Variovorax paradoxus: one gene and its partner. The protein of the gene in region 1 interacts with the protein of each later gene in a pairwise test. Links are inferred from orthologs where the notes say so. Each region holds a gene or a part of one and is shown on either strand. Other genes may lie near its edges. The genes, in order: recR and recO.

Evidence for each region.
Region 2: the proteins of recR (region 1) and recO interact in binary tests that used the Escherichia coli proteins (3 or more experiments, as listed by UniProt). The link is inferred for Variovorax paradoxus from one-to-one orthologs.

The regions. Positions count from the first base shown.
Region 1 is NZ_CP046622.1:2,637,134-2,652,542, reverse strand. What follows is about bases 7,381-10,199. They hold recR (recombination mediator RecR), read right to left. Parts: upstream 9,176-10,199; coding sequence 8,585-9,175; downstream 7,381-8,584. Other genes in these bases: dnaX (DNA polymerase III subunit gamma/tau), read right to left, coding at 9,568-10,199; GOQ09_RS12245 (YbaB/EbfC family nucleoid-associated protein), read right to left, coding at 9,183-9,515; GOQ09_RS12255 (MAPEG family protein), read right to left, coding at 8,177-8,569; GOQ09_RS12260 (ABC transporter substrate-binding protein), read right to left, coding at 7,381-8,031. In the rest of the region: molybdenum cofactor guanylyltransferase MobA, read left to right, coding at 1-329; molybdopterin molybdotransferase MoeA, read left to right, coding at 326-1,642; rnhA (ribonuclease HI), read right to left, coding at 1,653-2,102; GOQ09_RS12285 (class I SAM-dependent methyltransferase), read right to left, coding at 2,144-2,914; gloB (hydroxyacylglutathione hydrolase), read left to right, coding at 2,913-3,692; GOQ09_RS12275 (transglycosylase SLT domain-containing protein), read left to right, coding at 3,689-5,290; GOQ09_RS12270 (ABC transporter permease), read right to left, coding at 5,297-6,130; GOQ09_RS12265 (ABC transporter ATP-binding protein), read right to left, coding at 6,127-6,942; more of GOQ09_RS12260, read right to left, coding at 6,997-7,380; more of dnaX, read right to left, coding at 10,200-11,433; GOQ09_RS12230 (class I SAM-dependent methyltransferase), read right to left, coding at 11,787-12,659; GOQ09_RS12225 (winged helix-turn-helix transcriptional regulator), read left to right, coding at 12,769-13,458; GOQ09_RS12220 (TIGR03862 family flavoprotein), read right to left, coding at 13,489-14,733; GOQ09_RS12215 (UvrD-helicase domain-containing protein), read right to left, coding at 14,730-15,409. UniProt on the Escherichia coli protein: May play a role in DNA repair. It seems to be involved in an RecBC-independent recombinational process of DNA repair. It may act with RecF and RecO.
Region 2 is NZ_CP046622.1:1,540,614-1,556,188, forward strand. Bases 12,591-15,575 are described here. They hold recO (DNA repair protein RecO), read left to right. Parts: upstream 12,591-13,688; coding sequence 13,689-14,462; downstream 14,463-15,575. Other genes in these bases: rnc (ribonuclease III), read left to right, coding at 12,591-12,711; era (GTPase Era), read left to right, coding at 12,719-13,687; GOQ09_RS07190 (pyridoxine 5'-phosphate synthase), read left to right, coding at 14,459-15,223; acpS (holo-ACP synthase), read left to right, coding at 15,237-15,575. Also shown: GOQ09_RS07110 (beta-ketoacyl-ACP synthase III), read left to right, coding at 1-295; fabD (ACP S-malonyltransferase), read left to right, coding at 348-1,301; 3-oxoacyl-ACP reductase FabG, read left to right, coding at 1,329-2,072; acpP (acyl carrier protein), read left to right, coding at 2,176-2,415; fabF (beta-ketoacyl-ACP synthase II), read left to right, coding at 2,512-3,756; GOQ09_RS07135 (hypothetical protein), read left to right, coding at 3,770-4,252; RNA polymerase sigma factor RpoE, read left to right, coding at 4,262-4,936; GOQ09_RS07145 (sigma-E factor negative regulatory protein), read left to right, coding at 4,954-5,619; GOQ09_RS07150 (MucB/RseB C-terminal domain-containing protein), read left to right, coding at 5,640-6,707; GOQ09_RS07155 (DegQ family serine endoprotease), read left to right, coding at 6,801-8,300; lepA (translation elongation factor 4), read left to right, coding at 8,822-10,633; lepB (signal peptidase I), read left to right, coding at 10,642-11,607; GOQ09_RS07170 (DUF4845 domain-containing protein), read left to right, coding at 11,639-12,007; more of rnc, read left to right, coding at 12,025-12,590. UniProt on the Escherichia coli protein: Involved in DNA repair and RecF pathway recombination.

The DNA of each region.
Region 1 (15,409 bases):
ACACGCCGCTGTTCCCGCTCGACTTGGCAAGCCGCATGGCCGAGGCGCTGGTTGCCGACAACGCGGAAATCGCCATGGTCAGCGCCCCCGAAGCCGCCGCCGAACCCGGTGCCGCGCCGGTGCTGCGGCCGCAGCCGGTGTTCTGCCTGCTGCACACCGCGCTGCTCGAAAGCCTAGTGAACTTCACCCAGTCCGGAGGCCGCAAGATCGACGCATGGACCGCGCAGCACCGCACCGTGCTCGTGCCTTTCGACCGGCCCGGTGACGCACCCGACGCTTTTTTCAACGCCAACACGCTGGCCGAGCTGCACGCGCTTGAAAACCGATGAGCCGCATCGCCGACATTGCCGCCGCCCTTGCAGGCTATGACCCCCAGGCCCTGAGCGTCGACGGAGTCCAGGCCTTCCTGGCCCAACTCGTCGCCCAGGCCGTGGTTTCCGAACGCGAAGAGGTCGGCGTGCGCGAGGCCCTGGGCCGCGTGCTGGCCGAAGACATCATCTCGCCTGTCAGCGTGCCGCCGCACGACAACTCCGCGATGGACGGCTTTGCCTTCGATGGCGCCATCCTGCGGGACGATGCGCCCATCGACGCATCGATCGAGCTGCGCGTGGTGGGAACCGCGCTGGCCGGCGCTGCGTGGCGCGGCCCCTTGGGTGCGGGCGATGCGGTTCGCATCATGACGGGGGCGGTCATGCCTGAAGGGCTCGACACCGTGATCCCGCAGGAGTTCTGCAAGGTCGACGGCGACCGTGTGAGCTTTCCTGCCAAGGTGCTCCGCCGCGGCGACAACCGCCGCTTCGCGGGGGAAGACCTGATGCAAGGCCAACCTGCCCTGAAACATGGCGAGCGCCTGTCGCCCGCAGCACTGGGCATGATCGCGAGCCTTGGCCTGCCTTCTGTTTCCGTGCTGCGGCGCCTGCGCGTGGCCTACTTTTCGACCGGCGACGAAATCCTGAGCCTTGGCGATCCGCCGCGCGAAGGCGCCGTGTACGACAGCAACCGCTACACGGTGTTCGGCCTGCTCACGCGGCTGGGCTGCGAAGTGATCGACCTGGGCCTGGTGCGCGACAACCCCGCCACGCTTGCCGCCACGCTGCAACGCGCCGCCAGCGAGTCGGACGCCATCATCACCAGCGGCGGCGTGAGCGTCGGGGCCGCCGACCACACGCGCGCGGTGATGCAGCAGCTGGGAGACATGGCGTTCTGGCGGGTTGCCATGCGCCCCGGTCGGCCGATGGCCGTCGGGCTGATCCCGCGCGACCAAACCTCTTCATCGCAGCCGGGCGCCGCCGTGTTGTTCGGGCTGCCCGGCAATCCGGTGGCCGTGATGGTCACTTTTCTTGCGTTCGTGCGGCCTGCGCTGCTGCGCATGATGGGCTGCCACGACATCGCCGCCGCACCGCGGCCGCTGCTGCGTGCACGCAGCGCGGGTGCCATCCGCAAGAAGCCAGGCCGTACCGAATACCAGCGCGGCTTCGTCACGGCTGTGGCCGGCGCGCTGCCCGAGGTTCGCATTGCGGGCAACCAGGGTTCGGGTGTGCTGAGTTCGATGGTCGAGGCCAACGGGCTGGTGGTGCTGCACCACGATCAGGGCAGCGTGGACGCGGGCGATGAAGTCGACGTGATGATGCTCGAGGACTAGCCCCCGGGGCCTAGATTCGCCCGAGGGCCTTGTCCACGCCCTTGTTCGCAAGCATGTCGGCGCGCTCGTTGCCCGGGTCGCCCGAGTGGCCCTTGACCCAGCGCCATTCGATGACGTGGCCGCCCTCCGCCACCAGCTTGTCGAGCTTCTGCCAGAGTTCCACGTTCTTCACCGGCTGCTTGGTCGAGGTGCGCCAGCCCTTGGCTTTCCAGCCGCGGATCCACTCGGTGATGCCCATGCGCACGTATTGACTGTCGAGGTAGAGAATGACCTTGCAGGGCCGCTTGAGAGCGGCGAGGCCCTCGATCACGGCCGTGAGCTCCATGCGGTTGTTGGTGGTGTTGAGTTCGCCGCCGAACAGCTCTTTTTCGGTGGCGCCAGATTTGAGCCACGCGCCCCAGCCACCGGGGCCCGGGTTGCCTTTGCACGCACCATCGGTGTAGATCACGACTTCGTTCAAAACTTTCTTTTCCTTCGTCTTTCAATCGATCATTGATTCAATCAGTCGGCGTGGTCGGCCTTGTGCACCTTGCCCGCCAGGGGCACCGGCGCTGTCGCACGCGCTGCGGCGCGGCGCCACTCGGCTCCCAACAGGCGCATGCCGCGCACCCGCTTGACGGCCACCAGGAAATACACCGCACCAAAAATCGGCCACCAGCGCTCGCCGGCGGTATCCATCCAGCGGCAGCGCTCGAGCCATGCCTCGCTGCGCACTGCGGGCCGGTAAACGCCAAAACGCCCCGACTCCACCTCGAAGCTCAAGAGCCGCAGCCAATCGCGAATGCGCCAGTAGCCGATGAACTCGCCGCCCTCGGGCAAAAAGAGTTCGCCCAAGCCGAGCTTGCGGTACAGGTGCGCACGGCGCTGCCGCATGCCCCACAGGCTGGCCGGGTTCAGGCCGCAGATCACCACGCGGCCTTCGGGCACCAGCACCCGTTCCACCTCGCGCAAGGTGGCGTGGGGGTCGGGGCTCAGCTCCAGTGCGTGCGGCAGCACCACAAGGTCGAGACTATTGGCCGCGAACGGCAGCGCCGCAAAGTCGGTGAACAGCGCGGCCCTGCCGGGTTGCTGCAGAGGGTCGCTCAAGGCGAGCCAGCGGTGCGGCATGCGGTTGGCGCGCAGCCCCTCGATCTCGGCGGCGCCCAGCTGCAGCGCGTGATAGCCGAAGACATCCGCCACGGCTTCGTCGAACTGGGCCTGCTCCCACGCCAGGAGATAGCGGCCGGGGGGGGTCGCGAACCAATCCTGCAAACCTATAATTTGACCGCTCATGACCCTTGTTCCGCTGCCCGCCTTCGCTGACAACTACATCTGGATGCTGCAGGACGGTTCCAACGCGATCGTGGTGGACCCGGGCGACGCTCAACCGGTATTCAACGCATTGACGCGCGACAAGCTGCAGCTCGCCGCGATTCTAGTCACGCACCACCACCCCGATCACACGGGCGGCGTGGCCGCGCTCCATGCGGCAACCGGCGCGCCGGTGTTCGGCCCCGCGCGCGAGCGCATCCCCGAACCCTTCACGCCGCTTTCGCATGGCGACACCGCCGAAGTGCTCGGGCTGCGCTTCCAGGTCATCGACGTGCCGGGCCACACGGCCGGCCACATTGCGTACTTCTTGCCGGCACACCAAGGCCAGGCGCCGCTGCTGTTTTGCGGCGACACGCTGTTCTCCGGCGGTTGCGGCCGCCTGTTCGAAGGCACGCCGGCGCAAATGCTGGCTTCGCTCGATGCGCTTGCAGCACTGCCCGGCGACTCCCGCGTATGTTGTGCGCATGAATACACACTTGCTAACCTGCGTTTCGCTCAGGCGGTGGAACCCGGCAATACCGATCTGACTCAGTACACCGCGCATTGCGAAAGCCTGCGCGCGCAGGGGCAGCCCACGCTGCCTTCGCAACTGGCCACCGAACGCCGAATCAACCCTTTTCTTCGCAGCCGCGAAGCCACTGTCCTTAGAGCGGTGCGCGAGCACGCCGAGCTTTCCGCGAATGCGGGCGAAGCCGATGTGTTTGCCGCACTGCGCCAATGGAAAAACGACTTCCGATGAAATTTATCGCTGCTGCCTGCCTTGCAGGTTCACTGTTGCTCGCGGGCTGCGCGGGCACCACCACGACCCCGTCTTCGTCCGGCACTTCCGCACAATCCGCCACCACGGGCGGTACCGCGTCCAAGGTGGCCGGCAGCGCGGCGCCTGTCTATCCGGGCGGCCCGCTCACCCCCATCACCAGCAGCGAAGCGCATTCGCAAAGCGTGGTCACGCTCGCACCGCCCGCCGACATGTGGGATCGCATCCGCCGCGGTTTCAAGATGCCCAACCTCGAGAGCGACCTCGTGCGCGACCGAGAGCAGTGGTATGCCAGCCGGCCCGACTACATCCAGCGCATGACCGAGCGCTCGAACAAGTACATGTTCCACATCGTCGAGGAACTCGAGCGGCGCAACATGCCCACCGAACTCGCGCTGCTGCCGTACATCGAAAGCGCGTTCAACCCGCAGGCCATTTCCAGCGCGCGCGCCGCGGGCATGTGGCAGTTCATGCCGGCCACAGGCACCGACTTCGACCTGAAGCAGAACATCTTCCGCGACGACCGCCGCGACGTGGTGGCATCGACCCGCGCCGCGCTGGACTACCTGCAAAAGCTCTACCGCATGTTTGGCGACTGGCAGCTTGCGCTGGCCGCGTACAACTGGGGCGAAGGCAGCGTGAGCCGCGCCATTGCCAAGAACCAGCGCCTTGGCCTGCCCACCACCTACAGCGATCTTTCCATGCCGGCCGAAACGCGGCTCTACGTGCCCAAGCTGCAGGCCGTGAAGAACATCGTTGCGAACCCGCAGGCGTTCAACGCCGAACTGCCGCTGATCGCCAACCACCCGTACTTCCAGACCGTGACGCTCACGCGCGACCTCGACGTCGAGCTGGCGGCAAAGCTGGCCGACGTTCGGCTCGAAGACTTTCGCGCCCTGAACCCCGCCGCGCACAAGCCGGTGCTGCTTGCGGCCGGAACGCAGCAGATCCTGCTGCCCTGGGACAACGCCGCCGTGTTCCAGCGCAATTTCGACGCCTACTCGCAAGGCCAGTACGCCAGCTGGACGGCATGGGTGGTTCCCAACACCATGACGGTGGCCGATGCCGCCCAGCGCTCGGGCATGAGCGAGTCCGATCTGCGTGCGCTCAACAGCATTCCGCCGCGCATGCTCATCAAGGCCGGCTCCACGCTCATCGTGCCGCGCGGTGCCCGCGTGAAAGAAGATGTGACGGCCCTGGTCGCCGACAGCGGGCACCTGAGCTTCCAGCCCGAGATCGTCAACCGCCGCACCACCATCAAGGCGGGCCGCAACGACAGCGTAGCCAGCATCGCCCGCCGCTACAAGCTCGCGCCCGCCAACGTGGCCGAGTGGAACGATGTCAAGCCCAATCATGCGTTCAAGCGCGGCTATAGCGTGGTCGTATACCTTCCGGTTCGAGCCGCACCCGCGGCTCGCGTCGGATCGGGGGGCGGACAGGCTCGCGGCCGCGCAAGCACCAAGCGCGGAAGCAGCGCGGTAAAGGCGACTGCCGCACGCGGCAACGTGACAAAGTCCAGCGGCAAGCAGCAGGTCGTGCGCGAAAAGCGCGGCGGCACGCCGGCAAAGAAGAAGCGCTGAACCCGGCTAGAGCTTTTCGGTCTCGCCGCTGCGTGGCTGCCACTTCATCAGGCGCTTCTCGATGAGCCCGACCAGGCCGTCGAGCAGCAGCGCAAAGGCCGTGAGCACCACGATGCCGGCAAACACCGTGTTGACGTCGAAGGTGCCTTCGGCCTGCAGTATCAGGTAGCCCACGCCGCGCGCCGACCCCAGGTACTCCCCTACCACCGCACCCACGAAGGCCAGGCCCACCGACGTGTGCAGGCTCGAGAACACCCAGCTGGTAGCGCTGGGCAGATACACGGTGCGCAGCAGCTGCCGCTGATTGGCGCCCAGCATCTTCGCGTTGGCCAGCACCACGGGGCTGACCTCGCGCACGCCCTGGTAGACGTTGAAGAACACGATGAAGAACACCAGCGTGACGGCCAGCGCCACCTTGCTCCAGATGCCCAGGCCGAACCACAGCGCGAAGATCGGCGCCAGGATCACGCGCGGCATCGAGTTGGCGGCCTTGATGTAGGGATCGAGAATCAGGCTCGCCGTGGGCGCCAGCGCCAGCCAGAGCCCGCACGCCAGGCCGAGCACCGTGCCAATGCCGAAGGCCAGCACCGTCTCGAGCAGCGTGGTGCCCAGGTGGCGGTAGATGTCCGCGTTGCCTTTCAGCCCCTCAGGGAACAACAGGTTCGGCGGCACTTCGAACGGCAGAAACCAGCTCCAGATGCGGCCAGCCACCTGAATGGGCTCACCCAGAAAGAACGCGATCTGCTGATTGCGCGACGCCACGTGCCAGGCCACCAGCAAGACCACGAGCAGCACCAGCTGCCAGAAACGCGCATTGCGTTCGTTCAGGCGCGGCATCATGCGGCCTTCCTCAATTGCTGCGCGTAGCCCTTGAGCACTTCGTCGCGCAGCACTTCCCAGATCTGCGTGTGCAGTTCGACAAAGCGCGGCTGCGTCCGCACCTCGGCCACGTCGCGCGGGCGGGCAAGGTCGATGGTGAATTCGCCGATGGGGTGCGTGGCCGGCCCGGCCGACAGCACCACAACGCGATCGCTCATCGCAATCGCCTCATCAAGATCGTGCGTGATGAAGAGCACTGCCTTCTTCTTGGCGCTCCAGAGTTCAAGCACTTCGTTTTCCATCAGCTGCCGGGTCTGGATGTCGAGCGCGCTGAACGGCTCATCCATGAGGATGATGTCGGGGTCGAGCACCAGTGTTTGCGCCAATGCCACCCGCTTGCGCATGCCGCCCGAAAGCTGATGCGGATAGCGGTCGCCGAAACCCGAAAGGCCCACGCGCGAAAGCCACGCCTCGGCCTGTTCGCGTGCATCGGCCTCGGGCACGCCGCGGTACTGCAGCCCCACCATCACGTTGGCGACGGCGCTGCGCCACGGCATCAGCGCCTCTGTCTGGAACATGTAGCCCGCCCGCGCGTTCACGCCCGCAAGCGTCTCGCCAAAAACCTTCACCGTGCCCGAAGAAGGCTCGAGCAGACCCGCCCCCACGTTCAGCAACGTCGACTTGCCGCACCCTGTTGGCCCCACCACAGAAACGAACTCCCCTGCCCTGACGCGCAGCGTGGTGTCTGCCACCGCGGTGTAGCGCTGGCCCGGATCGTCCTTCGAGTGAAAGGTGCAACTGATGGAGAGAAGTTCGAGTGCGTAGTCGGACATGTCTGGCTGCAAGAAAAAACCCGGCCGAAGCCGGGTCGCGGGGACGTTCGGAGGTCAGGCTTTGAACCTGTCCTTCGCGCGCCGGGCAAAATCGTTGGTGTAGGTCTTGGCGAGGTCGATCTTGTCGGCCTTCACTGCCGTGTCGAAGCTGGAGATGGCCGCGAGCGCCGTCTTCGGCCCTTCGGTCGGCACGAGGCCATCGGTGGCAATCGACTCGCGCACCTTGTCGAAAGACGCAAGGTACAGCGCGCGGTCGCCGAGCAGATAGGTTTCGGGCACCGTCTTGATGATGTCGCCGGGCCCCGCAGTCTGCAGCCACTTGAGGCCGTGCACGATGGCGTTGGCCAGCGCCTGGCAGGTGTTGGGGTTCTTCTGGATGAAGTCCATCGGCGCGTAGAGGCAGGCCGCGGGCATCGGACCGCCGAACACCTGCTGCGTGCCCTTGAGCGTGCGCGTGTCGCTGATGATCTTCACGTCGCCCTTCTGCTCGAGCATGGTCATCACCGGGTCGGTGTTGCTGATGGCGTCGATCTGGCCCGAGCGCAGCGCCGTGAGCGCGCCGGCCGCGACACCCACGCCGATGTAGCTCACGTCGCTGGCCTTCAAGCCGCCGCGCGAGAGCACGAGGTTGGCCACCATGTTGGTGGACGAGCCCGGCGCCGAGACGCCGATCTTCTTGCCCTTCAGGTCGGCAATGCCGGCGTAGCCCGCCATGTTCTTGGTCGACACGCCCACCGCGATTTGCGGTGCGCGGCCCTGCAGCACGAAGGCCTGGAAGAACTGGTTCTTGGCCTGCAGATTGATGGTGTGCTCGTAGGCGCCGGAGCACACGTCGGCCGAGCCGCCCACCACGGCCTGCAGCGCGCGTGCACCGCCGGCAAAGTCGGAAATCTCGACCTCGAGGCCTTCGGCCTTGAAGTAGCCGAGCTGCTCGGAGATGGTGAGAGGCAGGTAGTAGAAGGCCGCCTTGCCGCCGACTGCGATGGAAATCTTCGTCTTCTCGAGTTTGGCTTGCGCAAAGACCCGCGGCAGCGCAACTGCTGCGGCAGCGACTGCGGAGGCGGTGATGAGGGTTCTGCGATGGAGCATGGAGCGGTCCTGCGGGCTCTTTGATTCTGGTGAACTGAATCGAGCTTAGGGGTGCGCCCACGTTGCCTGCATCGGGGTCATCCCGTGCGGGTTTTTACGTAAACATGAAGACCTCTACGAGGCCTCTTCCGATGGCTTGGTGCGCCTATCGCGCGACGAAAAGAATCGCGATGTTGACCAGGAATCCGAGTGCCCACACTGCGCTGCGCACGCTGCCGATGCCCTTGATGTACACCGCGATGTAGATCACGCGCAAGACGACATATGCAGCCGCAAGCATGTCGAGCCTTGCCTGCGCCGCACCGAGCTGATGCGCAATGATCACCGCGCCGATGAAGAACGGCAGCCCTTCGAAGCTGTTGGCCTGCGCGCTGTTCGCGCGTGCGCGCCAGCCGCTCTGCTTTGCGGCCCAATCGCGCGGCTGGATGTTGTCGCGCGGCCCGAAGCTGCCGACCTTGGCGATCCATGCCGCCAGGTACGGCAGGCCGCAGGCAATGAACACGCACCAGTAGGCAATCGTCAGCAGTGAAAGAGTCATGTCGGTTGTCTGTGCCTACCTGCGGTCTACCAGCGCATGCGCGATGGTGCCGAGATCGACGTATTCGAGTTCGCTGCCCGCCGGCACGCCGCGCGCAAGCCGTGTCACGTTGAGGCCGCGCTGCTTGAGGGCTTCGCCGATCACGTGCGCGGTGGCTTCGCCCTCTGCCGTGAAGTTGGTGGCAAGGATCACCTCGCTGACCGTGCCGTCGAGCGCGCGGTCGAAGAGCTTCTGCAGGCCGATGTCCTTGGGCCCGATGCCGTCGAGCGGACTGAGCTTGCCCATCAGCACGAAGTAGTAGCCGCGGAATGCACCCGTGCGCTCGAGCGCGGCCTGGTCGGCGGGCGTTTCGACCACGCAGAGCTTGCTCGCGTCGCGGCGCGGGTCCAGGCACACGTTGCAGACCGGCGCCTCGGTGAAGGTGTTGCAGCGCTCGCAATGCCGCACGTTGCCGGCCGCCTGCTGCAGGGCACGCGCGAGCAGCTGTGCGCCTTCGCGGTCGTGCTGCAGCAAATGAAAAGCCATGCGCGAGGCCGACTTCACGCCGACACCGGGCAGGCGGCGCAACGCATCGACCAATGCGTCGAGCGAACTGGCGTCGGCCATCAACGGCTCAGAACGGCAGCTTCATGCCGGGCGGCAGGCCCGGCATGCCGGCCGTGAGCTTGCCCATCTTCTGTTCGCTGGTTTCCTCGGCCTTGCGCACCGCGGCGTTGAAGGCGGCGGCCACCAGGTCTTCGAGCATGTCCTTGTCGTCGGCCAGAAGGCTCGGGTCGATGGTGATGCGCTTGACGTCGTGCTTGCAGGTCATCACGACCTTGACCAGGCCGGCACCCGATTCGCCTTCGACCTCGATGGTGGCCAGCTCTTCCTGGGCCTTCTTGAGGTTGTCCTGCATTGCCTGCGCCTGCTTCATGAGGCCGGCCAGTTGTCCTTTGTTGAACATCGTTGGTCCTGATTGTTGGTTGGAAAAAATGGGGAAGGATAAGAGACGGCGCTCAGGCGGGCTTGAGCGTTCCAGGCACGATCTTCGCATCGAATTCGCGCATCAGCATCTGCACCTCGGGGTCGTTGCGAATCGCCTCTTCGGCCACACGCTGGCGTTCGTCGGCCGCGTGCTTGTTGCGGCGCGCGGGGCTGTCGACCACGCCGCCGATTTCAATCGCCAGCTTCACGCTGTGGCCCAAGGCCGCGAGCGCGTCGGCGAGCTTCTCGCGCGCCGAAGGCTGGTTGAGCAGTTCACGCTCCACGCGCAGTATCCACTGGTCGACGTCGCGCGCCACAAGTTGCGACTGCAGCGCAAGCTCGCGCGCCAGGGCATTGATGCTCTCGGCCGCAATCATCTGCGTGACGGTGGCATGCCAGAAATCGCCGTCTTCGCTGGGGGGAATGGGCGCTGCGGGGGCGCGCTGCCCGTCGGGCCGAGGCACGTCCCGCTGGCCCGGCGGCGGCTGTACGCGAATCGGCACCGCGAGCACCCTGGGGCTGTCTTCGCCAATCGGCGCCTCCGCCGAAGGGGGCGGCCTCGGCGGCCCGCCCTGCCGCACCGGTTCGCTCACCACCGCAAGGCGCTGGCCCGCCGGTGCCGCATCGGCTTGCGGGGGCACCGGTGCGGCAGCCCGAGCGGGTGCCTCGGCTACCGGTGCAACCCGAGCCGCAGGTGCCGCCGTGGGCGCCAAAACCGCCCGTGGGGCGTCATTCAGAGTTTTTTTTTCCGCTGAAGCCGAAGGGGCCGATGAGGAAGTGGCCGCGCCCGAAGGCTTGAAGGCCAGCAGCCGCAGCAGCACCATCGTCAGCGCCGCATACTCGTCGGGCGCCAGGCCCAGCTCGCCGCGGCCGTGCAGGCACAGGCTATAGAGCAGTTGGGTTTCGTCTGCCGGCATCAGCGATGCCAGGCGGGCTGTATCGGCCGCATCGGGGTCGGTGGCCGAATCGGCCGACTCCGCGCGCGAAGGCACCGCCTGCAGCACGGCCATGGCCTGAAGCACGGCCGTCATTTCTTCCAGCGTAGAGGCAGCCGACATGCCGTCGCGCCGCAGCGCCTCGGAGGTATCGACCACCGTTTTGCCGTCACCCAGCGCCAGCGCCTCGATCAGCTTGAACACATGGCCTCGGTCCACGCTGCCGAGCATCTGCCGCACGCCGGCTTCGAGCAGTTCGCCGTTGCCGAAGGCAATCGCCTGGTCGGTGAGCGACAGCGCGTCGCGCATCGAGCCACGCGCCGCGCGAGCCAAAAGGCGCAGCGCCTGCGGTTCGGCCGGTACCTGTTCGGTCTGCAGCACGCTCGTCAGGTGTTCGAGCACCGTTTCAGGCGCCATGGGCCGCAGATTGAACTGCAGGCAGCGCGACAGCACCGTGACCGGCACTTTCTGCGGATCGGTCGTTGCCAGCACGAACTTGAGGTATTCGGGCGGCTCTTCGAGCGTCTTCAGCATCGCGTTGAACGCGGTGTTGGTGAGCATGTGCACTTCGTCGATCATGAAGACCTTGAAGCGCCCCTGCACCGGCTTGTAAACCGCCTGCTCGAGCAGCGACTGCACCTCGTCCACGCCGCGGTTCGAGGCCGCGTCCAGTTCGGTGTAATCAACGAAGCGGCCCGAATCGATGTCCTTGCAGGCCTGGCACACCCCGCAAGGCGTGGCCGTGATGCCGCCCTGCCCATCCGGACCCTGGCAGTTGAGCGACTTGGCCAGGATGCGCGACACCGTGGTCTTGCCCACGCCCCGCGTGCCGGTAAAAAGGTAGGCGTGATGCAGGCGCTGCGTGGTCAACGCGTTCTCGAGCGCCTGCACCACGTGCCCCTGACCGACCATCTCGCCAAAGGTTTTCGGACGGAACTTGCGAGCGAGCACGAGATAAGACATTGGGGGCATTCTAAAAGGCGCGGAGCCGGTCCCCGGCCCTCCCCCGCAATCTAAAAAGCCCTGCCTTTTTCGCGGGATACCGCGGAGCCGGCTCCGCCGGCCGCCGGTATAGCCCGCCAGCAGAGGGGTGGGCGAAGCGACACGAAGTGCGCGCAGCCTGGGGGGTTACAATAAGTGCTGACGGGCCTCCCTGCATGGTGAAGTGGCCAACCGGGTCAGGTGGGGAACCAAGCAGCCCTAACTGCGTAGTCAGTGCCAGGGGTAAGGCTCGTCAACCTAACATCAAAAAACCGCGAGTTCTCAAGACAAGAACTTGCGCGTTGCAAGAGGGGCTCTAAGCCCCACTCCCACCCTCACGCGCTTCCCGCGCCGACCAGCATTTCGCATGGCCCGACGAAGCCTTCGCTGCCTTCGAACTGGCGCAGCGCCTCTTCGATGGCATCCCAGGTGCTCGCGCGCTCGGCCTCATCGAGCCCGACCATCATCTGGTGCAGCGCTCCGAAGGACTCGCGTTCGAAGCGCACGCATTCGGCCGCACTCGCCAGCCGCACCGGCGACGGCACCCGGCGCACTTCGATGTCGCGCAAGCCGGCTTTGGCAAACGCGGCCTCGAGCGCGCCCTCGGCACCGAGCGAAAAGGGCCCGGGCTGACCCGGCAGCGGCGCAGGGAGCCGCGCGCGTTCGCGAATGATCTTCACGGGGATCGAGAAGAACGCGTTGCGCTCGGGGGTCGAGTAGACGACCGCCGACACCCGCCCGCCCGGACGCAAGGCGCGCCGCATGCCGGCAAGCGCGCGCTGCTGGTCGGGGAAGTAGATCAGGCCCACGCGGCTGATTGCCGCGTCGAAGCTGCCGGCAGGCAGCGTGTCGAGCGCCTCGCCGTCGAGTTCGAGGGTCTCGAGGTTCGACAGTCCCGCGGCCTTGGCATCCGCCGCCGCGCGCTCAAGCAAGGCCGGCGCGATGTCGGTGGCAAGCACGTAACCACTGGCGCCCGCGCGCCGCGCGGCACCGATCGACTGCTCGCCCGCGCCGGCGGCAACGTCGAGCACCCGGCTGCCGGGCCCGATGCGGGCCAGATCGAACATGGTTTCCGTCGCATCGCCCAGCCAGCGGCCGAGAAACGGTCCCCAGCGGTGCCAGGCCTCGGCGGCGGCCTGCCACTGAGCGCGCGTGGTGGTCTTGAAGGCGGCGGCGTTGAATGCCGGCGCGGCTGTGGCGGTTTCCATGATGTGTCTCCATCGAGTGAGGGAGTCTCAAGAATGGCCGCGCGGCCCAAGCTTCGCCAGTCCAGAATTTGTACTGGCCTCGGCGCGCCTCAAGGACTAAATTGACGCCATGATCGACTACGGCCAGTTTTGTACTGTGGCGCGCGGCGCCGAGGTGCTGTGCGAGCGCTGGACGCCGCTGGTCGTGCGCGAACTGCTGTGCGGCAGCACGCGCTTCAACGACATCCGGCGCGGCGTGCCGCGCATGTCGGGCTCGCTATTGGCCCAGCGCCTGCGCAAGCTGGAGGAAGTGGGCGTCGTCAAACGGGTTAATGGCGACGGAAGCACGGCCGAATACCACCTGACCGCAGCGGGCGAGGAGCTGCGCCCCATCGTGATGGCGCTGGGCCATTGGGGTGCGCGCTGGATCGGCAGCCGGCTCAAGCGCGACCAGCTGGACGCCGGCTTCCTGATGTGGGACGTCCGCCGCTTCGTGCGGATCGACGAGTGCCCGCGCGCACGCTGCATCGTGATCCACTTCCGCTTCACCGACGCGCCCGACGGCGAGCGGCGGTGGTGGCTGGTCGTCGACCAGGGCAGCGCCGACCTCTGCCGCGACAACCCTGGCGAGGAGCCGACGCTGATTGTCGAATCAACCGTGCGGACGCTGACCGAGATCTGGACCGGCGACCTCGACGCCGGGGCTGCGTTGCGCGAGCGGCGCTTGCGCGTCATTGGCACTGAATCCGATACCCGCGACCTGTGGCGCTGGCTGGGGCGCAGTGTTTTTGCCGACACCCGGGCCGCAGCGCGGCTCTGAGGCTTGCCGCGCCGCAGCCGGGATAAACCGTTAGACGTTCAGCCGTTTGATCGCTCCGCGCGCCGCGGCCGCGCCGCTGGCCATGGAGGCCGTCAGCAGGTAACCGCCGGTCGGCGCCTCCCAATCGAGCATTTCCCCCGCAAGGAACACGCCCGGCAATGCGCTTGCCATGAGCCCTTCGTCGAGTGCATCGAAGCGAACGCCGCCCGCGGTGCTGATGGCTTCATCGATGGGGCGCGCCGCAACCAGGCGCAGCGGCACGGCCTTGATGGTCGCCGCCAATTGGGCAGCGTCTTGCATGGCCTCGCGGTTCAGCACTTCGTGCAGCACACCGGTCTTGATGCCTTCCAGGCCGAGCCGGCTCTTGAGGTGGCTGCTGAGCGAGCGGGCGCCCCGCGGATGGGTGACGGCAGCCAGCACCTGCTCGGCACTTCGGTCGGGCAGCAGATCGAGCAGCAGCGTGGCGCTGCCGTGCGCGGCGATCTCGTCGCGCAGGAATGCCGATGCTGCATAGATCAGGCTACCCTCGATACCGGTGGCAGTCGCAACGAACTCGCCCTTGCGCGCAAAGCGGCGGCCTTGGCTGTCGGTGAATGAAATGGCGACCGACTTGAAGGGCTGGCCCGCAAAGCGGCTGGAGAAATGTTCACTCCACCCTGCTCCATCGAAGCCGCAATTGGCGGGCAGCAGCGGCGCGACGTCGACGCCGCGCGCCTGGAGCCACGGCGCCCAAGTGCCGTCGGAGCCCAGCCGCGCCCAGCTTGCACCACCGAGCGCGAGCACTACCGCATCGGCCTTCACGGTGGCTTCACCGCCCGGGGTGGCAAACCGCAGCGAAGCCGCAGCTATCGGCGCATCTCCGTCGACAAGCCAGCGATGGCGCATATGAAACTGCACGCCCGCTGCGCGCAGCCGCTGCAGCCACGCACGCAGCAACGGCGCGGCTTTCATGTCGGTCGGGAAGACGCGGCCCGATGTGCCCACGAAAGTCTCGATGCCCAGGCCTGCTGCCCATTGGCGCACCTGCTCCGGTCCGAACTGGGTGAGCATGGGTTCGAGCTGTGCGCGCCGGTCGCCGAACCGGCTCATGAAGATGTCAAAGGGCTCCGAGTGTGTGAGGTTCAGCCCGCCGCGGCCGGCCAGCAGGAACTTGCGGCCCACGGAGGGCATGGCGTCGTAGACGTGCACCTGCACGCCGGACGCGCTCAAGACTTCGGCCGCCATGAGGCCGGCAGGTCCGCCGCCGATCACGGCAACGGTATGGGAAAGAGTCATTCGAGATGTACCAGTTCGCCCTGCCCGGTCAGGAACGCGGCGCGCACCGTGGCACCGGGGTAGGCATGTTGCACGGCGGCGCGGTAGCGCTGCATCTGTGCGATGAGTGCCGCGTCGCGCTCGGGGCGAGCGGCAGATTTGTAGTCGAGGATCCACCAGGCGCCGGTGATGCGCTCGCGCACCAGTCGGTCGATGCGCAACGTTTCGCCTTCGTGCACCAGAGTGACTTCATTGCCGTGCCAGTCGATCATGCGCTCATTCCACGCCCATGCCCCGGCGCCGCCGCGAATGCGCTCGGCGAGCACCGCGGCGCCGCGTGCCTGCTGCGCATCGAGCAAGAACTCGCGCGCGGCGGCTCGCACGTGCGCAGCCGGCAAGGGCTCGCCCGGCTCGGCCCATTCGAGCAGACGGTGCATCGCCTGGCCGAACGCGGCAGCGCGCGCATCGACGGTAGTGTCAGCGGCTTTCTTGATAGCCACGGGTTCCTTGACCGCTGGCGCGAGCACCGGCATCTGCTTCATGGGGAAGCTGCCTGTGCCGGAAGCCACCGGCAACACGATCAGCGGCTCGTCGGCTTCGACGGGTTCGCAGATCGATTCGAGCCGCGTCCACCAGCTGCCCTCGTTCGCGCGGGCCGGCTGCACCGACGACAGCACAAGGCGCTCACGCGCCCGGG
Region 2 (15,575 bases), 1.1 Mb from region 1 along the record:
CGAAGAAGCCGCGCGTGCCACGCTCGCAAAGGCAGGCAAGACCGACGCGGACATCGACTGGCTCATTCCGCACCAGGCCAACATCCGCATCATGGAAGGCACGGCCAAGAAACTGAAGCTTCCGCGCGAGAAGCTCATCGTCACGGTCAACGAGCACGGCAATACCTCGGCCGCCTCGATTCCGCTGGCGCTCGACGAAGCCGTGCGCTCCGGCAAGGTGAAAAAGGGCGAAACCGTCATGCTCGAAGGCGTGGGCGGTGGCTTCACCTGGGGCGCGGTGCTATTGAATCTGTAGCGTATTGCGGCGCCCGCGTGGGGCCGCAGTGCGACATGACGCGTTAAAAACAATGAAATCCTTCGCTTTTGTCTTTCCGGGTCAGGGCTCGCAGGCCGTCGGCATGCTCGACGCCTGGGGCGACCATCCGGCCGTTGTCGAAACCCTGCGCGAGGCATCCGAAGCGCTGGGCGAAGACATTGCCGCGCTGATCAAGAACGGCCCCAAGGAAGAGCTGGCGCTCACCACCAACACGCAGCCGGTCATGCTGGTGGCCGGCGTGGCGGCCTGGCGCGCCTGGCTGGCTGAAGGCGGCGCGGCCCCTTCGGTCGTGGCGGGACATTCGCTGGGCGAGTACTCCGCGCTGGTGGCGTCCGGCGTGCTCACGCTGGCGCAAGCCGCGCCGCTGGTGCGGTTTCGTGCGCGAGCAATGCAGCAGGCGGTGCCCGTCGGCACCGGCGCCATGGCCGCCGTTCTCGGTATGGAAGTTGGCAAGGTCGTAGCGGGCTGCGCGGAAGCCACTGCGTCTTTCGGTGCGGGCAGCGCCGAGATCGTCGAGGCGGTGAATTTCAACGACCCGATGCAAACCGTGATCGCAGGCAGCAAGGCGGCCGTCGACAAGGCCTGCGAGGTGCTCAAGGCCAACGGCGCCAAGCGTGCGTTGCTGTTGCCCGTGTCGGCGCCGTTCCATTCGAGCCTGATGAAGCCCGCGGCCGAAGCGCTGCGCGAGAAGCTCAGCACCATCACGCTCGCTCCGCCCCAGATTCCGGTACTCAACAATATCGACGTGGCCGTGGAGACCGATCCGGCCCGCATCCGCGAAGCCCTGGTGCGCCAGGCCGCCGGCCCGGTTCGCTGGGTTGAAAGCGTGCAGGCCTTGAAACTGCGCGGTGTAGCCGCCATCATCGAGTGCGGGCCCGGCAAGGTGCTGGCCGGAATGGTCAAGCGCATCGCCCCCGAGCTCGAAGCCGCGTCGGTGTACGACCCAGCAACGCTCGCGGACTCCCGACAACTGCTCGCCGCCTGAACGGCGAAAGGCCCGGACACTTCTTTTATGAGCATTCCCAAATTTGAAGGGCAAGTAGCCCTGGTCACCGGCGCATCGCGCGGCATTGGCGCAGCCATTGCGCTAGAGCTCGCCCAGCGCGGCCTCAAGGTGGTCGGCACCGGCACCACCGAAGAAGGCGCGGGCAAGATCACTTCGGCGCTCAGCGCCTTCGGCGGCCGCGGCCGCGCACTGGACGTGAACGACGGCGCTGCCGTCGAGGCCCTCATCGATGAGATCGTGAAGGCCTATGGCGCCATCCACGTTCTGGTCAATAACGCCGGCATCACGCGCGATACGCTCGCCATGCGCATGAAGGACGACGACTGGGATGCGGTGCTGGCCACCAATCTCAAGGCTGTGTTCGGTCTTTCGCGCGCCGTGATTCGCCCGATGATGAAGCAGCGCTACGGCCGGATCATCAGCATCACCAGCGTGGTCGGGGCCTCCGGCAATGCCGGCCAGGCCAACTACGCCGCGGCCAAGGCCGGCGTCGCGGGCATGACCCGGGCGCTGGCACGCGAACTCGGCAGCCGCAGCATCACGGTCAACTGCGTTGCCCCGGGTTTCATCGAAACCGACATGACCGCCAGCCTGCCCGAGGCACAGCAACAGGCGCTGCTCCAGCAGATTCCGCTGGGCCACCTGGGCAAGCCGGCCGACATCGCGCATGCAGTGGCGTATCTTGCATCTCCGCAGGCTTCCTATGTGACGGGGCAGGAACTGCACGTCAACGGCGGCATGCACATGTAATTGGCCGCAAGGCGCAATCTTTCCCCGTCCCGGGCGCACGGCAAATGCCACAATGCGCCCGGCTAAAATCCACCGATTACCTACAACCCTCAGAGGGAACCAAATGAGCGATATCGAAGCACGTGTCAAGAAAATCATCGCCGAGCAACTCGGCGTGGAAGAGTCCCAAGTAACGAACGAAAAGGCCTTCGTGGCCGACCTCGGCGCGGACTCGCTCGACACGGTCGAACTGGTGATGGCACTCGAAGACGAATTCGGCATTGAAATTCCGGATGAAGACGCCGAGAAGATCACCACGGTGCAAAACGCCGTCGACTACGCCACCAAGAATCAAAAGGCCTGATCGGGCCGGCTGCAACTGCGACGGCCGGCGGCGCTTCTTTCAAGCCCCGTACGCGCCGCCAGCAGCTGTTCAGCGCTTCCAGAAAGGTTTGCCGGCATGACCAAACGCCGCGTCGTCGTGACCGGACTCGGTTGCATCGCTCCTGTCGGAAACACCGCGACCGAGTCCTGGGCCAACCTGTTGGCCGGGAAGTCGGGCATTGCGAACATCACCGCGTTCGATGCAAGCGCCTTCGCTTGCAAGTTCGCAGGTGAGGTGAAGGGTTTCGACATCACCCAATACATCTCGGAGAAGGAAGCGCGTCACATGGACCGCTTCATTCATCTGGGGCTTGCCGCCGCCATTCAGGCGGTGCAGGACAGCGGACTGCCGACCGGCGAAGCGCTGTCGTACGAAGAAGCCGTGCGCATCGGCTGCAACATCGGCTCGGGCATTGGCGGCCTGCCGATGATCGAAGAGACGCATGGCGAATACGCGACTCGCGGCCCCCGCCGCATTTCGCCGTTCTTCGTGCCGGCTTCGATCATCAACATGATCTCGGGCCACGTGTCCATCAAGTACGGCTTCAAGGGCCCGAACATCGCCGTCGTGACCGCCTGCACCACCGGCCTGCACGCCATCGGCACCTCGGCGCGCATGATCGAGTACGGCGATGCCGACGTCATGATCGCGGGCGGCGCCGAGTCGACTATTTCTCCGCTCGGCATCGGCGGCTTTACCGCGCCGCGCGCGCTGAGCACGCGCAACGACGATCCCGCAACGGCTTCCCGTCCCTGGGACAAGGACCGCGACGGCTTCGTGCTGGGCGAGGGCGCCGGCGTGCTGGTGCTCGAAGAATACGAACACGCCAAGGCGCGCGGCGCCAAGATCTATGCGGAAGTGGCGGGCTTCGGCCTGACCGGCGACGCGTACCACATGACCGCACCCGACGTCGACGGCCCGAGCCGCTCGATGGCCATGGCGCTCGCCAATGCAGGCGTCAATGCCGACCAGGTGCAGTACCTGAATGCCCATGGCACTTCCACGCAGATCGGCGACCTCAACGAGACCAATGCGGTCAAGAGGACTTTCGGCGATCACGCGAAGAAGCTGGTCGTGAACTCGACCAAGTCGATGACCGGCCACTTGCTGGGCGGTGCCGGCGGCATTGAATCGGTGTTCACGGTGCTCGCACTGCATCACCAGAAGAGCCCGCCGACCATCAACATCTTCAACCAGGATCCGGAGTGCGACCTCGACTACTGCGCCAATGTGGCGCGCGATCTCAAGATCGATGTCGCGGTCAAGAACAACTTCGGCTTCGGCGGCACCAACGGCACGCTGGTGTTCAAGCGCGCTTGAGCCTTGCTCTTTCATGCACAGCGCACCGTCGGTGACCTACCCGGTGGGGCGCTCGCGCGGCGCAACCCGGATACTGATAGCCACCTGGGCCCTGGGAGCCTGCTGCGCAGGCCTCTCTTGCTATCTCTTCGATAGTGCCGGCTGGCGCCAGCTGCTCCTGGTTCTGAGTGTTCTGTTTTCAGGCATTGCGGCCGCGCTCGGGCTGCGAAGCGACGGCGCTGGCGTCTTGCACTTCGACGGACTCCATTGGAGCCTCACGGGCACCGACCGGGGCCGCGCCGTCCATGCCGCGCAGGCCTCCGTGGCGCTCGATCTTCAGTCGCTGCTGCTGGTTCGGCTGAGCCAGCCGGGCCGCGCCGCACGTTGGATATGCATCGAACAGCGCGCCATGCCGGAGCGCTGGCGCGATCTGCGCCGTGCGGTATATTCGCGCCCCCCGTCCGCGTCGCCTGCCGGCGAGCCTTGGCGGGCGACCGTGCCGGCCGACGCGCCCTGAATCTCCCCGATGACCACTTCTCCGCCGCCAGTGCCACCGGACTCCGGCTTGACCGATGTGTCCGTCGAGGCACCGCGCCCAGGTGAGGTCGATCTCCAGCTCGTCCAGCGGACGGTTGCGGGCGACCAGAAGGCGTTCGAGCTGCTGGTCATCAAATACCAGCGCCGGATCGAGCGCCTGATCGGGCGCATGGTGCGCGATGTCGACCTGGTCGAGGATATCGCGCAGGAAACCTTCATCCGGGCCTACCGGGCGCTTCACCAGTTCCGTGGCGATGCCCAGTTCTACACCTGGCTTTACCGGATCGCGGTCAACACCGCCAAGAAGGCGCTGGTCGACATGAAGCGCGACCCCACCATTTCCGAAAGCGCCCTGCGGCCGTCTTCTGAAGAAGACGATGAAACTTACCGCCCCGGAAACGAACCAATCAGCGACGAGACCCCCGAATCGGTGCTGGCGGCAAACGAAATCGCCAGCGTTGTCGAAGCGGCCATGGAAGCGCTGCCTGCCGAGTTGCGGCAGGCTGTCACCCTCCGCGAAATCGAGGGCATGAGTTACGAAGAGATTGCCGAGGTCATGGATTGCCCTATCGGCACGGTGCGTTCGCGTATTTTCCGGGCGCGCGAGGCCATTTCGGCCAGGGTCAAACCGCTGCTGGACAACCAGTCAGGCAAGCGTTGGTAGGTAAGCAGGTGAATGAAATGAATCAGACGATGACGGCTCGTGAACAGGTGTCCGCACTGGCGGACGGTCATTTGCAGGGCGACGACTTCGCGCGGGCCATCGAAGCCGTCTGCGCCGAAGACGATGCGCGCGCCGCCTGGCGTTCCTATCACGTGGTGGGCGACGTTCTGCGCTCGGGTGCCCACGCGCCTTGCAGCGACAGCGACGCGTTCCTGACCCGATTCCAGCAGCGCCTTGCGGCCGAGCCCGTGGTTGCGACCCCGGTCCTGGCGCCGGTAACGGCCACCAAGGTGGTCACGCTGCAGCGCAGGGCCGACGCCGCCAACGAGCCGGTGTTCCGCTGGAAGCTGGTGGCAGGCGCCGCGTCGCTGGTGGCCGTGGCTGCCATCAGCTGGACATTGGTGGGCAACGGAGCGGGCTTCCCGTCTTCCGGGGCGCAGATCGCGGCGCAGCAGCAACCGGCCGCCAATTCGGTGCTGGCGGCTGCAGCGGTCAACGGCCAGTCGCCTGCCGCCACCACGCTGACGCCGACTCGCGTGGTGGTCGGCAACGGCAGCGCCCAGGTCATGCTGCGCGATCCGCGGCTCGACCAATTGCTCGAGGCGCACCAGCAAGCCGGCGGCGCTTCGCAGATGCCTTCGGGCTTCTTGCGCAACGCGACCTTCGAGGGGCCCACGCGCTGATTGCGCGCCTGTCGCTCCCAATGACCGTTCAGATGCCGATCTCCGTACGTGCGTTCGCGCTGGTGTTCACTGCTTTCTGCCTGGCGCAAGTCGCCATCGCACAGACCCGTTCGGGTCCGATGAATGCAAAGGGAGCAGCCTCGGCGCAAGCCGGCGACGCTCCGCCGGCCATGGGTGTGGTTGAGTGGCTTCAGCGCATGCACACCGGAGCGCGGCAACGCAACTACGTTGGCACTTTTGTGGTTTCGGCGGCGGGCGGCGATTTGTCGAGCGCGCGCATCTGGCATGTGCGAGAGGGCGACCTGCAGATCGAACGCATCGAAGCCCTCTCGGGGCCGCCGCGCTCGACATTCAGGCGCAACCACCACGTCATGACCTTCCTGCCCGAGGCAAAGGTCGTGAAGGTCGAAAAGCGCGAAAACCTCGACCTTTTCCCCAACCTGCCCGACAAGCCGGATTCGTCGATTGGCGACTTCTACGACGTCCGGGCCGTCGGCAAGGACCGCGTGGCGGGCTTCGATGCCGATGTGGTGCAGCTGGTGCCGCATGACACCTTGCGCTTCGGCTATCGCATCTGGAGCGAGCGCCGCTCCGGCCTCGTCATCAAGCTGCAGACCGTGGACGGCGATTCACGCGTGGTCGAGCAATCGGCGTTTTCCGAATTGCAGCTCGATGCCCCGGTCAAGGCGCAGGCCCTCGCGCAGATGATGACCAATACAAGCGGTTACCGCATCGAGAAGCTCGAGCTCGAGCGCACCAGCGCGCAAGACGAAGGCTGGGTTCTCAAGACGCCGGTGGCCGGTTTCAAGCCGCGCAGCTTCTATCGGCGCCCGGCGGGCGGCGACAAGACGGGGCAGGACCGCACCGTTCAGTGGACCTTCTCCGATGGCCTCGCTTCGGTGTCGCTTTTCATCGAGCGCTACGATGAAAAGCGCGCACCGCGCGACGGCGTGCTGACCATTGGTGCAACCAACGCCATTCGCCGGCGATTGCCCGAGCCGGCAAGCGACTGGTGGCTCACCGCCGTGGGCGAGGTGCCACAGCAGACGCTAAATGCTTTTGCCCAAAGTCTCGCGCGCACGCGCTGACCTGACGCGCATGCGCAAGTGGCGCTGAACCAAGTCCGCATCACAGACTCATAGCTCTTCTTTTGGTCGCTCTGTTCTTTTGAAAGAAAACCGATGATGTTCAAAGTCGAGGGACACAAGCTTCGTTCCTATCTCTTCGCATTCGGCCTGGCCTGTTCGGCCAGCGTGGGTTTCCTGCCGGCCACCTCGGCCGTTGCCCAGACGCCCCAGACACCGCAAGCGCGCGGCTTGCCCGACTTCGCCGATCTGGTCGAGCAGGTGGGGCCTGCAGTGGTCGGGATCCGCACCGTCGAAAAGGTTTCCACCCGCAGTGGCGGCGGTGGAGAAATGGACGAGGAAATGCAGGAGTTCTTCCGGCGCTTCTTCGGGCAGCCGCTGCCCGGCAATCCGCGCCCGGGCCCGCGTCCGAACCGGCCGCAGCCCCAGGAAGAAGAGCGTCCGCGCGGCGTGGGCTCGGGCTTCATCCTGACCGCGGACGGCTATGTGATGACCAATGCCCACGTCATTGAGGATGCGTCGGAGATTCTGGTCACCCTCACCGACAAGCGCGAGTTCAAGGCCAAGCTGATCGGCGCCGACAAGCGCAGCGACGTCGCGGTGGTCAAGATCGAGGCCACGGGGCTTCCCGTGGTGAAGGTCGGCGACATCTCGAAGCTGCGCGTCGGCGAATGGGTGATGGCCATCGGCTCGCCCTTCGGGCTGGAGAACACCGTTACTGCCGGCATCGTGAGCGCGAAACAGCGCGACACCGGCGACCTGGTGCCCCTGATCCAGACCGACGTGGCCATCAACCCCGGCAACTCGGGCGGGCCGCTTATCAACCTGCGCGGCGAGGTGGTCGGCATCAACAGCCAGATCTACTCGCGCTCCGGCGGCTACATGGGCATTTCGTTCTCGATCCCGATCGACGAGGCAATCCGCGTCAGCGACCAGTTGCGCACCACGGGCCGTGTCTCGCGCGGCCTGATCGGCGTGACCATCGGCTCGGTCTCGAAGGACGTGGCAGAGTCTCTTGGCCTCGGCAAGGCGCGCGGCGCCGTGGTGAGCAGCGTGGTGCCGGGCTCGGCGGCCGACAAGGCCGGTGTGCGCGAAGGCGACATCATCACCAAGTACGGCGACAAGGTCATCGAAACGCCGAGCGATCTCTCGCGTTCGGTGGCCAGCACCAAGCCGGGCGTGAAGAGCACGCTCACCGTATTCCGCAACGGCAGCTCGCGTGAACTTTCGATCACCGTTGCAGAGGGCGACCCCGAAGCCAAGCCTTCGAGCAAGCGCCAGTCGGACCGCGAGGAGCCGCAGGCCAAGCCGTCGTCCACCGCCGGAAAGGCGATCGGCCTTGTGGTCAGCGACCTTACCGACGCGCAGAAGAAGGAGCTCAAGGCGCGCGGCGTGCGTATCGACGCGGCGACCGATGCCGCCGCGCGGGCCGGTCTGCGTGAAGGCGACGTGATTCTTTCGGTCGGCAATATCGAAGTGACCAGCGTCAAGGAATTCGAATCCGCCTTGGCCAAGGCCGACAAGAGCAAGCCGCTCAGCGTGCTGTTCCGCCGCGGCGAGTGGGCGCAATATGCCCTGATCCGACCCGCACGCTGATCTGGCGCTGCCGTCAAGTGGCCCCACCCGACAGTCGGGTTTGGGGCCTTTTTTTGAGGTGTTTGCGACGCTCGGCAGCTTGGCTCAAAAAAATTTTTGGGCCGGGAAGAGGCGTTATTTTGTTGGTGGCTACTAACTTGTAAGTAGGCTTAGGACGGTTTTCGGTAGAATAGGAGCCCTTGGGCGGTGGGTCCATGCATAAGGAGGGCGAATTCCTTCACGATGCGAGATGTCAGACAGCAGTCCACCGCTGCTCCACAGATCGCCCACAAGTTGTTCATCGAGTGCTCCACCGAACCTGTGGATAAGTTGTTTATATCTTTCATGTTGTGGACCCGCAACGACCCGTTTTGACCCTGTCCCCGGATGTACGTGCCTCCCTTTTTGCCTACAATGAAGTTCCAACTACTGCAGTTGCCATTGCTTGTTGGTTCAGGGCGCGTCTCCAGAAGACGCGCCCTTTTTTCTTGCCTGTCGCACTCTGCGCACGAGCCAATTCAAGTACTTAAGCGTTCCCGTTGATGAATCACATCAGAAATTTTTCGATCATTGCGCACATCGATCACGGCAAGTCGACGCTCGCCGATCGTTTGATCCAGCGTTGCGGCGGCCTCGCGGAACGCGAGATGGAAGCGCAGGTGCTCGACTCGATGGACATCGAAAAAGAGCGTGGGATAACCATCAAGGCGCAGACCGCTGCGCTGCACTACAAGGCGCTCGATGGACAGGTCTACAACCTCAATCTGATCGACACGCCGGGCCACGTCGACTTCTCATATGAAGTGAGCCGCTCGTTGTCGGCATGCGAAGGTGCGCTGCTCGTCGTCGATGCATCGCAAGGTGTCGAAGCGCAGACAGTGGCCAACTGCTACACCGCGCTCGACCTCGGTGTGGAAGTGGTGCCGGTGCTCAACAAGATGGACTTGCCGAACGCGGATCCCGACAACGCGCGCAAGGAAGTCGAAGACGTGATCGGCATCGATGCGACCGATGCGATTCCGTGTTCCGCCAAGACAGGTCTCGGCATCGAGGAGATCCTCGAAGCCATCGTGCACAAGATGCCGCCGCCGCGCGGCAACCCCGACGGCCCGCTGCGCGCGATGATCGTCGACAGCTGGTTCGATCCCTACGTGGGCGTGGTCATGCTGGTGCGCGTGGTGGACGGCCGCCTGGTGAAGGGCGAGCGCATCAAGATGATGGCGTCCGGCGCCACGTACAACGCCGACAACATCGGCGTCTTCACGCCGGCCAACGAGCCGCGTGCATCGCTCGAGGCGGGCGAGGTGGGCTACATCATCGCGGGCATCAAGGAGCTGCAGGCCGCCAAGGTCGGCGACACCGTGACGCTCATCAAGCCGGGCACCGGCGGCGCGGCTGCCACTGCCACCGAGGCGCTGCCGGGCTTCAAGGAAATCCAACCGCAGGTGTTCGCCGGCCTCTACCCGACCGAAGCCAGCGAGTACGACTCGCTGCGCGACGCGCTGGAAAAACTCAAGCTCAACGATTCGTCGCTGCGCTACGAGCCCGAGGTGAGCCAGGCGCTGGGCTTCGGCTTCCGCTGCGGCTTCCTGGGCCTGCTGCACATGGAAATCGTGCAGGAGCGGCTCGAGCGCGAGTTCGACCAGGACCTGATCACCACCGCGCCGAGCGTGGTGTACCAGGTGGTGCGCAACGACGGCGAAGTCATCATGGTCGAGAACCCGTCCAAGATGCCAGACGTGGGCAAGATGAGCGAGATTCGCGAGCCGATCGTCACCGTGCATCTCTACATGCCGCAGGAATACGTGGGCGCAGTGATGACGCTGGCCAACCAGAAGCGCGGCGTGCAGATGAACATGGCCTACCACGGCCGCCAGGTCATGCTGACCTACGAAATGCCGCTCGGCGAAATCGTGCTCGACTTCTTCGACAAGCTGAAATCGGTCAGCCGCGGCTATGCCTCCATGGACTACGAGTTCAAGGAGTACCGCGCGTCCGACGTGGTCAAGGTCGACATCCTGCTGAACGGCGAGAAGGTCGACGCGCTGTCCATCATCGTGCACCGCACCCAGTCGCAGTACCGCGGCCGGGCGGTGGTGTCGAAGATGCGCGAGATCATTTCGCGCCAGATGTTCGACGTTGCCATCCAGGCGGCCATCGGGGTGAACATCATTGCGCGTGAGACAATCAAGGCGCTGCGCAAGAACGTTCTTGCCAAGTGCTACGGCGGCGACATCACCCGCAAGAAAAAGCTGCTCGAGAAGCAGAAAGCGGGCAAGAAAAGAATGAAGCAGATCGGCTCCGTCGAGGTCCCGCAAGAGGCCTTCCTCGCGATTCTGCAAGTCGAAGACTGATCTCAAAAATGGCATTCATCACTACTCTGGTCCTCGCGGCCTTTACCGGCTACGTCGGTGCCTGGTACTTTGGTGCCATCGAAGGCAACTTCGCGCTGCTCCTGTTCTGCGCCACCGTGGTTACCGGTCTCTACTGGCTGGCCGAGCGCTTCTACTTCCTGCCGCGCCGCGAACGCGCCGCTGCCGCACTCGAGGCTTCGCTGAGCGAGCGCAACGCCCGCCTGGCCGGCCAGGGCATCACGCAGGTGGACACGGTCGACGCCAAGGCGAGCGAGCGCCTGCTCATGCAGCCGTGGTGGCTCGACTGGACGGCCGGGCTGTTCCCGGTGATCCTGGTGGTGTTCTTGCTGCGCTCGTTCCTGTACGAGCCCTTCAAGATCCCGTCGGGTTCGATGATGCCGACGCTCCTCACCGGCGACCTGATCCTGGTCAACAAGTTCACCTACGGCCTCCGGTTGCCGGTCATCAACACCAAGATCACAGACGGCACGCCGTTGGCGCGCGGCGACGTGGTGGTGTTCCGCTACCCGCCCAAGCCCAGCATGGACTACATCAAGCGCGTGGTCGGCATTCCGGGCGACGAGGTGGCCTACCTGAACAAGAAGCTCACGATCAACGGCCAGCCGGTTTCCAAGAACCCGATGCCCGACTACCTCGACGGCGACTCGATGCGCCTGCTCAAGCAGTTCACCGAAGACCTCGGCGGCAAGCAGCACAGGCTGCTCAACGACGACGCCGGCCCGGCTTTCGTCCAGGGCGCCACCGACTTTCCCTATCGCGAAAACTGCCGCTATTCGGTCGAGGGCGTGGTCTGCAAGGTGCCCGCCGGCAATTACTTCATGATGGGCGACAACCGCGATAATTCGGCGGACTCCCGATTCTGGGGTTTCGTGCCGGACAAGAACATCGTGGGCAGGGCGTTCTTTGTGTGGATGAACTTCGGCGATCTGGGTCGCATCGGTCCATTTCAATAAGTAATCAGCATTGTTCGAGGGGTAAGAGGGCATGAGAACAAATCGGTCCATCCGCAGCAGGGCCGCGCACCAGCGCGGCATCTCGTTCATCGGTCTGGTGTTTGTCGCCGTGGTGCTGGGTTGCCTGGGCGTGGTCATCGCGCAGGTCATCCCTACGCTGATCGAGTACCAGGCCATCGACAAGGCTGCCAACAAGGCCAAGGAAGGCACCACCGTGCCCGAAGTGCGCGCCATCTTCGACCGCGCGCAAGCCATCGACGACTTCAAGTCCGTTTCGGGCAAGGACCTCGACATCAAGAAGGTCGGCGACAAGGTCGTCGTGTCGTATGCCTATGAGCGGGAAATTCCGCTGTTCGGCCCGGCCTACCTGGTGCTCAAGTACAAAGGCGAGACCCGCTGAACGCGGCGACACGCAAGGTGGACGGCGGCCTCGTAGCGCTGCAGGAGCGCCTCAAGCATTCGTTCTCCGACACGCGGCTGCTCCAGCTCGCGCTCACGCACCGCAGTTTTTCGGCTGACCACAACGAGCGCCTGGAGTTTCTCGGCGACTCGGTGCTCAACCTCGCGGTGTCGCACCTGCTCTACACCCGCCTTTCGGCCTTGCCCGAAGGCGATCTGTCGCGCGTGCGGGCCAACCTGGTCAAGCAAGACACCTTGCATCGCCTGGCGCTCGAGCTCCAGCTGTCGCCGCTGCTTCGGCTCGGCGAGGGCGAGGCGCGCTCCGGCGGGCCTAATCGGCCCTCGATCCTCGCCGATGCGCTCGAAGCGCTGATCGGCGCGGTCTACCTCGACGCGGGCTTTGCGGCCGCCGAGGCGCTGGTGCGCCGCCTCTACGAGTCCGTGGAAATCAATCCGCGCATGGAAGCCGCCGCCAAGGACCCGAAGACCGAATTGCAGGAATGGCTCCAGGGCCACAAAATGAAGTTGCCGGTGTACCGCGTAGCGGCCACGCTCGGCGCCGCGCACAAACAGACTTTCGATGTCGAGTGCGAGGTGCCGGAGCTGGGCCTGCGCGAACGCGGCATCGGTGGCTCGCGCCGCGCCGGCGAGCAGGCTGCCGCGGCGGCCATGTTGATCCGGCTCAAGGCACGCGGGGCCGCGTGAAACCAGAATGAACGACGCTATAAATTCAGCAGCAGAACACCCCGAAGACGCAGCGAGCGGAACGGGTAGAACGGGGCCCCAGCACTGCGGCCTGGTGGCCATTGTCGGCAAGCCCAACGTGGGCAAGTCGACGCTGCTCAACGCGCTGGTGGGCCAGAAGATCAGCATCACCTCGCGCAAGGCGCAAACCACGCGGCACCGCATCACGGGCATGCGCACAATCGGTGCCACGCAGTTCGTGTTCGTCGATACGCCGGGTTTCCAGACGCTGCACGCCAATGCGTTGAACAAGTCGCTCAACAAGACCGTGCAGGGCGCGGTCGGCGATGTGGACCTGATTCTCTTCGTGGTCGAGGCGGGCAGCTTCACGCCGGCCGACGAGCGGGTGCTCAAGCTGCTCGGCAAGGGCATTCCAACCGTTCTGCTGGCCAATAAGCTCGACAACGTGCACCGCCGCGGCGACATCGCACCCTGGCTGCAGACCATGCAGGCGAAGCACCCCTTCGCCGAGTTCGTGCCGATGTCGGCCAAGAACCCCAAGGATGTCGAGCGCCTGTTCGGCATCTGCGAAAAATACCTGCCCGAGCAACCCTGGTTCTACGCCGAGGACGAACTCACCGACCGCAGCGAGAAATTCCTTGCCGGTGAACTGGTGCGCGAAAAGCTGTTCCGCCTGACCGGAGACGAACTGCCTTACACCTCGACGGTGATCATCGACAAGTTCGAGGAAGAGCCGCCGCAGAAAAAGGGCCAGAAGCGCCTGCTGCGCATTGCCGCCACCATCGTGGTCGAGCGCGACGGCCACAAGGCCATGGTCATCGGCGACAAGGGCGAGCGGATCAAGCGCATCGGCATGGAAACACGCGTCGAGCTCGAGAAGCTGGCCGACGCCAAGGTTTTCCTCGAACTGTGGGTGAAGGTGCGCTCCGGCTGGGCAGACGACGAAGCGCGCGTGCGCTCGTTCGGCTACGAATGAAGTGGCGACTGCCCACCGCGTCTCGCACGAACCGGCGTATGTGCTCCATCGCTACGACTGGAGCGAATCGAGCCTGATCCTCGAGGTCTTCACCCGCCACCACGGTCGCATCGCGCTCGTGGCCAAGGGGGCGAAGAGGCCGAGCTCCAATTTCAGGCCCGTGCTGCTGCCGCTGCAGCCGCTGCAACTCAACTATGGCGGCGACGCCGAGATCCGCACGCTTAAAGGCGCCGAGTGGATGGGCGGCCACGTCATGCCGACGGGCGAGGCGCTGCTCTCGGGCTACTACGTCAACGAATTGCTGCTGCGCCTGCTCGCGCGGGACGACGCCCATGAAGCGCTGTTCGACGCGTACGCGGGCGTGGTGCAGGTGCTGGCGGGCGACCACGCCGGTGCACAGGCCGCAACCCAGGCCGCGGCGCTGCGCGCTTTCGAGCTGCTGCTGCTGCGCGAAGTGGGCCTGTTGCCGTCGCTCGACGCGCAGACCCTCACGCTCGAGCCGCTGGTGGCGGAGGCACGCTACAGCCTGGTGCCGGAAGCCGGTTTGCGGCTGGCGGGCGAGGGCGAGGCGGCCCTGGCCGGGGCCGATTGGCAATCGCTGCAGGGCGTGCTCGACGATCGCGCCCCCTTTACCGCCACGCTGCGGGAGGTGGCGACCATGAACGCCGGCAGCAACAGTGCCCTCAGAAACCAGCTGCGCGCCTTGCTCAACTACCATTGCGGTGTGTCCACGCTGCGCACGCGGCAGATGATGAGAGATTTGCAAGCCCTATGAGCACTTCCGGCCATTCCGCTACCACGTCGCTGTCGGTCAACCTGAACAAGGTGGCCCTTGTGCGCAACACGCGCCACCTGGGCATTCCGAGCGTGCTGAAGGCTGCCAACGCCTGCCTTGCCGCCGGTGCGCAGGGCATCACGGTGCATCCGCGGCCGGACGCGCGTCACATCCGCGTGCACGACGTGAGCGACCTCTCCGCGCTGCTTGCAAAGGACTGGCCGGGCATCGAATTCAACATCGAAGGCAATCCGTTCCACAACCTGATGGACTTCGTGCGCGAGCTGAAGCCGCATCAAGCCACTTTTGTGCCCGACAGCGAATCGCAATCGACCAGCGACCATGGCTGGAGCTTTCCGGAAGATGCCGAGCGCCTGCGCCCGGTGATTGCCGAGGCCAAGGCCCTGGGGGTCCGCGTGAGCCTGTTCATGGACCCGATTCCCGAGATGATGGCCGCTGCGAAGGCCGTGGGCGCCGATCGCGTCGAGCTGTACACCGAGGGATATGCCGCATCGCGCGGCACTTCGAACGAAGCGGCCGTGCTTGCGCGCTACGTCGAATCGGCTCGTGCGGCGCAGGCTGCGGGCCTGGGCATCAACGCGGGCCATGACCTGAGCCGCGACAACCTGACCGCTTTCCTGCGTGCCGTGCGCGGCGTCCAGGAGGTCTCGATCGGCCACGCCTTCATCGCCGACGCGCTCGAGCTGGGCTACGCGGCCACCACGCGGGACTACCTGCGCTGCATCGACGAGGCCAAGTGAGCGCTCCAGCGGCATGATCTACGGCATCGGCACCGACATCTGCGACCTGCGTCGCATCGCCGCGACCTTCGAGCGCCAAGGCGAGCGCTTTGCCCACCGGGTGCTCAGCGACGCCGAGTTCGCGGTGTGGAAGGCCCGTAGCGAGCGCTGGCCCAAGCGCGGCCTGAGCTATCTCGCAACGCGCTTTTCCGCCAAAGAGGCCTTCAGCAAGGCCATCGGCCTGGGCATGCGCATGCCGATGACCTGGCGCCTGTGCGAGATCGCGAACCTGCGCAGCGGCAAGCCCGTCATCGTGTTGCACGGCGAGTTGAAAGAATGGTTCGAGGCCAAGGGCCTCACGGCACACGTGACG